One region of the Lactobacillus sp. C449L genome, then DNA from elsewhere that is predicted to be linked to it. Evidence: riboswitches for the same ligand, from Rfam matches in the RefSeq annotation. Region 1 holds a riboswitch; the other holds the start of a gene.
The links. Region 1 has a riboswitch for thiamine pyrophosphate ahead of AC2JF9_RS03180 (ECF transporter S component). Riboswitches for the same ligand answer to the same signal wherever they lie in the genome.

Region 1 (3,161 bases):
TCTTTAAGTAGTCAGTAAAGATTTGATCATCACTAACATCTAAACTTTTTAAAATTAAGGCCGCGCCCACTCCGGTACGATCCTTTCCAGCAAAGCAGTGAAAAGCAGTTGGAACGGGGTTTTCAATTAAGCTCATTAAAAATTGACGATAGCCCTCTTTAGCTGATTTAGATAATGCCAGTTCTTCATATGTCTTAAGCATATCTTCTTCTACGTGGCTATTGGCAGAAATAATTTCATCTACACTTGCTTGGTTTGTTCCACTGTCTTTTAAAACGTCAAGCACAACATAATCAAGACCTTGCCAGAGATAGTCAGGATATTCTGCACGTTCGTCCGATCCACGGAAGTCAACTAGCCGTTTAATCTGATACTGATTTTGCACAGCATCCTTTTGTTCAGCAGTTAAGTCAAACAACTGACCGCAGCGAAAAAGCAAGCCTTCTTTGACCTTTTGCCCATTTGCACTAATATAGCCACCTAAAGAACGCCAATTTGTAATCTCTTTTGCCATAGTTCTCCTCAAATTTATAAAAAAGCTAATTTTTCCTTATAAATTACTATTATAAGTTTTATCGCCGTTGCCGTCCATTTATTCCAAAATAAAAAGCACTCCAAAATGAAGTGCTTTTTATTTTAGTCTAATTTTGGCTTTAGTGCTCGATCAAATAAGTTTGTTATCAGCTTGACCAAAACACCATCAAAAACTAATGCTGAAATAATAGCAGTAATAAACATAATTACACGAAGTTGAACACTGTATTTACTCCATCCATATAAGAAGTAAGATGGTATATAACCACCTAAACCTGCAAAGAAAGCACCAGTTAATACGCTTTGCCATGAAAACCTCTGGTAACGCTCTTTTTTAGGAAAGAAACCAATCTCGTTAGTGGCTCCTTGAATGAACCCAGAGAGAATAGTGGTCGCACCCCATTGTCCTCCAATTGCCATCTCAACAACGGCTGCCAGCAATTCCCCAATAGTACCCGAACCAGTCGTAGGCACAAAATACATTGCCAATGGTCCAGCAATTAACCACAATCCAGAAAAAACGGTATCCGTTACCGGAGCATAGCCAGTGGGTAGCAAAGCCATCTTAACTAGGTTAAAAGCCCAATTAAAACCATACGTATATATTACTCCCATAACAATTGCAATTAAGGCAATTAAAATAATCGATTTAACATTCCATTTTGACGATCTTGTAAACATAAAAATACTCCTAACCAACTAATAAAGTCAGTAGGAGCATCATAAGTACTTTTTAACACTTCCCTAGCGCAGGTATTATCCCGTTCAGGTTCAGAGGGTATTTCTCAGCTTAATGTGGCACCCCTAGCGACTCTTTTTTTAAGTTTTATACATTATAACATACATTACTAATTTCATTTGCCGATTCTGACATACCGCGCTGACTATTTAAACTGACTAAAACCAGCTAGCTTTTCTTTCGTTAAGTCACGAATAATAGCAAGAGTTAAATTGACGGATGCCTTAAAGTCCTGATAGGCGCTAAAGCAATATGCTGAATGCTCATAACGAACTGGAATGCCAATAACAATTGTTGGTGCACCATTTTCATAGTAAATCGCCGCACCATCTTGTCCACCACCAGTTCGAACCGAACGCGTATAAGGAATATTGTTCTTATCGGCAATCTCACAGGCGTATTGCTGAAACTTCGGATTCGGTAAAAATGAAGTATCCATGTCTCGCAACATTGGTCCACGTTTTAGTCCAGTCTGAGAAAGCCATTCTGGTGTAAAAGTATCGTCAGCAGGACAAGACTCAAGGACAATCGCTAAATCCGGCTTTACGGCTCTTGCAGTAACATAGGCTCCGCGCAGTCCCACTTCCTCTTGGCTTGATAACGCTGCAACAACATTGAAATCAGTCTTTTCACCATTTAAATTGTCAAGAACGTCTGCCATTGCGGCAGCTCCGAAACGATCATCGAAATCCTTGCCAAAGAACAAGCCTGATTTTTCGTTATATTCGCATTTTACGTCAACAAAAATCGGACAGCCAGTATCAATTTTGTAGTCATTAATTGTTTCTTCTCGCGAAGATGAACCAACATCAATTGACATATCAGCAACATCTGGCACATTGTCAAGCTCAGCATCAGTCATAAAGTGCGGTGGTTTGGTCGCCACAACTCCAGGAATATACTCGCCAGCGCGGTTTTTAATTCGTACACGTAAAGCGGGAATGTTGTATTTAACCCAGCCACCAAGTGGCACGAATTTGATCATACCATTTGGTCTAACAGCTTGGGCAATGAAACCAACCGAATCCGAATGAGCATCAAGTTGAATAACTGGACGATCAGGTTGATTATCTTTTTTGGAAGCAAAAACGTTAAGCATTCCATCTACTTTAACGTCTGCAAAATCTTTTACAGTATCAGTAAATAGTTTAACGAATTCTTCTTCAAAGCCAGAAGTTGAATTAGCATCTGAAAAAGCTTTAAGCATTTTTATTTCTTGTTCTTTTTCCATTAGTGTATTGACCTTTCATTAGACTAAATTCTTAATTTCCATTGTAGCAAAAACCCTGCTAATTAAACCATCAATTTAAGCTATTTTTCAGATAATCTTACTACTTTCTTTCAATAAGTAGTTTTTGTACGTAATCTAGCCAAAAATGGGGCAAAAATGTTGAAAAACGTGGTTTTTTTAGATAAAAATGCTATAATCGAAATTATTAGAAAATTTTAGTTTTTAAATTGAAGGGTAGATAAATGCCGAAAAGTGACAACATTGATAGTATTATTGATCATAAATTGTTTACTACAAATGATATACATAAAATGTGTATCAAACTTGGTAAACAGTTGACTGAAGATTATGCTGGGAAAAATCCACTAATTGTTGGAGCACTCAAAGGAGCAATTTTCTTTTTAACCGATTTAGTAAGGGAAATGGATGTTAAAGCCGAAATCGACTTCATGGATGTGTCCAGCTATGGCAACGAATTTGAATCATCTGGCAAAGTCAAGATTATTTCTGATTTGGCAACTGATGTTAAAAACCGAGATGTTTTAATCGTTGAAGATATTGTTGACACCGGCCTCACCTTGAATTACATGAAAGAGCTACTCAATAAGCGTGGCGCTAAAAGCGTTAAGTGTTGCGTACTGTTGAATAAAGAAGCTA
Region 2 (3,161 bases), on a different contig from region 1:
ACCAGCAGCGCGGATTTGTTTGACTGCTTCTTTCATGCGGGGAACAATATTAAGTGCTGCTAAAACTCCATAAGCGAACTTACTTGGTAAATGAAAGTTTTGTTCAAAAGATTTAGCTAAATTTTCAGCGGTTGTCCCGATTGCTACACAATAAATTGTTAAGGTGTAAACATAAACTCGGCTGGAAAGACTCAATGCATTTTCAAGGTTAGGCTGAGGAGCAAACCAGTAGAGGGTTGCGAAAATTGTAAAGGCCGCAATTAACGGTGTTAATAATGTTATCAAAAGATTCCTTAACTTAATGTGTTTATAAATAAGATATATAATTGAAAAAATAATAACTAGTAAATTAGTTGCTAGGCTACTTTTTAAGGATAATTCTACGGAAATAACTAGCGCTAAGATAAATTTAAAACTGGGATTCATAATCACTGCCTCACTTATTCACGTAGGTAAGATGTTGATTTTCGAAAACTAAGTGGAAGTCGCACCAACTGGCTAAATTAGTCAATTCATGACTAATAATTAATAGGGTTTGCCCCCGTTTTTCCTGACTTTCTTTGAGCAAGTGCATAACTTTTTGAGCAGATTCGCTGTCGAGCCCACTTAGCGGTTCATCAATTAATAAAACTTTTTGATCGGCAATCAGCATTAACAAAATTTGCAGTTTCTTCTGCTGACCTCCTGAAAGTGAGTAAACAACTTGGTCCATGGTCTGGTCTAAATTAAGATAATGCAGTGAATCCGCAATTTTTTGGTCAGTGTAGAAATCATTGGTTCGTTGCTTTTTGCTTAAATTGATTTCGTCTGCAACTGAAACGTTAATAAACTGGTCACTTGCAGCTTGGAAAATTTGTCCAACTTTCAGCAGATATTTACGAGCCGATAAGTTACGAATCTCCTTGCTAGAATATGTTATGCTGCCGTTATAGGGCAACATCTTTGTTAGTGCCTTAAAAAAAGAAGTTTTGCCGACACCGTTTGGACCAGTAATAAGCGTTGTCTTGCCAGTAATAATATTTAAATGGTCTTGCTTTAGCAGCAAGCGATTTTGATTAATTTCGGAATTAGCAAGAGTAAAGCAGGTTTTTTCGGTGGTCGGGAGTTTAAAAGTATAATGCTGAGGTTGGTCGTCTGCTTTTAAAATAGCATCTTGTTGATCTTGGTTTAGCTTAATAATATCTTTACCTGTAAAGGTAAATAAGTAGTCACAAACGTCTATATAGTCGCTTAGAATGTGATCACTGATAACAATTGTTTTCCCTTGGTCACGCAAGTGGGCTAATTTGGTAATTAAAAACTTACGATTAGTTGGATCGCAACTGGCAAAAGGCTCATCCAGCAAAAAAAGGTCAACGTCCATTGCAATCAGGACCGCAAGTGCTACACGCTGTTGCTCCCCACCAGACATGGTTACAATTTTCTGATCAAGTAAGTCATTAATTTGGGCAAATTCAACGGCGTGCTTAAGTCGCTTTTGGTAGTGATCACGATCAACTTGTAGGTTCTCTAGTGCAAAAATAATTTCTTCGCGTGGCGTTGCCATTGTAAATTGCTCGCCTGCGTTTTGAAACATCATCGCACTCTTAAGCCCGTTTAAGTTGATATTACCTGTAAGTTTGCCAGCATATTTCGGGTAAAGAGAAGCCAAAATTTTTAAAAGTGTCGATTTGCCACATCCAGTTGGTCCTACTAAAAGGGAAAATTTGCCAGTCGGGATAAGCAAGTTAATATTCTCAAGAATTACATGGTTTTCATCATATGAAAAAGTTAGGTTTTTAGTTGTAATCAATTTTCTAACCAATCTAAAAAATCGTCATGGCAACCCGCCAGACGACTTAAAAATTCAATGATTTTCCCTTCGCTGGCATTATCCATAGCAGGTTCAACGGGTATATTCTCAGCCTTACGGCACCCCTATATTTCAGGTCAATTATACCTAAAAGGCATTTCCTTGTCTAGCAGCTCTGATAGCTAAGCTTGACTATTAACTCATTAAAGGAAAAAGATATTATTAGAGAGATTTTTTGCTATATAATAAAATTATGAAAACAGATTATTAACAAGAAGGTGACGGCATGGCAGCAGTTAAGCTAGAACAATATTTAGCCAGCATTTTAGAGTCAAGCAGCAGCGACTCAAACGAGGTGAGCATAAAGCCAGGCAATAAAAATTTTGACTTATTTATGGCGCACTTAGAAAACCACAATACAGGTATTCATCGCTATCAAACTACAAAAACGACTATTCTTTATGAAGTTGATGGCACGGCTAAAGTCAAAATTAATGGCCAGATTTTGACTTTGGCTACGGGTAACATAGTGCTTTTACAAGCAAAATGCGAATATGAAGTAACTAAGCAGGATAAAAAAGATATTCTAGTTAAACTTGAATTTAATTCGCAGTTTGATTGGCAAAGTTTTTTTGGCAAGAGCTCTATACTTAACGCGCAAGAAGAGCATGCTGTTCAGCAAGTAACTGACGCTTTGGCAACTAACCGTTTGTTAAGCTTAAAATGTTCACAAATGTCGCAGACAGCGCAATTGATGAAGAAAATCATCGATGAATATCTAAACCAGAATATGTTCACGCACAGTATGATTATTGCTGAACTAAATATGCTCTTTATATCTGCAATTAGAAATCAAGACTTAAAAACTGCAACCGCCACTACGCCTAAGTTTGCGCAAACTGCTCTTGAGCAATATATTGACGCCAATTTTACTGATATCACTTTAAAAGAAGCAGCTGAACATTTTGGACTAAACCCTAATTATTTTTCTAGTATGGTTAAGCAAAAAACTGGTAAGAGCTTTGTCGAACATGTTGATGAAAGACGAATGCAAGAAGCACGCAGTTTGCTTGCTCGTCCTGATATTTCAGTTAAAGATGTGATTGCTAGGGTCGGCTATAATGGTAAGTCTTTTTTCTATAAAAAATTTAATGAATATTATCATGAGACACCAGTTCAAATGCGAGCGGAGCTATTTAGGCAAGCTAATATTAACCTAAAATAACCGCCAAAATGATAAGTAAAAAAGCTCCCGAAAAAGGGAGCTTTTTTAAGTAGGATAAACTACATTTTTTCTAGTCTTTTAATGCGGTCAGCGGTTGGAGGATGACTATCAAAAAGATGAGTAAAACCGTGTTTTTTACGCAAC

Region 2: linked by a shared signal. The riboswitch ahead of AC2JF9_RS05800 (ATP-binding cassette domain-containing protein) and the one ahead of AC2JF9_RS03180 (ECF transporter S component) in region 1 are both predicted to bind thiamine pyrophosphate.

What each region holds. Positions count from the first base shown of each region.
Region 1 covers NZ_JBWXGA010000001.1:674,239-677,399, forward strand. Annotated here, with positions in the region: gene AC2JF9_RS03175 (tyrosine-protein phosphatase) at 1-514, opposite strand, end outside; gene AC2JF9_RS03180 (ECF transporter S component) at 637-1,215, opposite strand; TPP riboswitch at 1,259-1,350, opposite strand; gene AC2JF9_RS03185 (M42 family metallopeptidase) at 1,419-2,504, opposite strand; gene hpt (hypoxanthine phosphoribosyltransferase) at 2,747-3,161, shown strand, end outside.
Region 2 covers NZ_JBWXGA010000003.1:24,472-27,632, forward strand. Annotated here, with positions in the region: gene AC2JF9_RS05795 (energy-coupling factor transporter transmembrane component T family protein) at 1-426, opposite strand, end outside; gene AC2JF9_RS05800 (ATP-binding cassette domain-containing protein) at 437-1,804, opposite strand; TPP riboswitch at 1,840-1,929, opposite strand; gene AC2JF9_RS05805 (helix-turn-helix domain-containing protein) at 2,079-3,017, shown strand; gene htpX (zinc metalloprotease HtpX) at 3,077-3,161, opposite strand, start outside.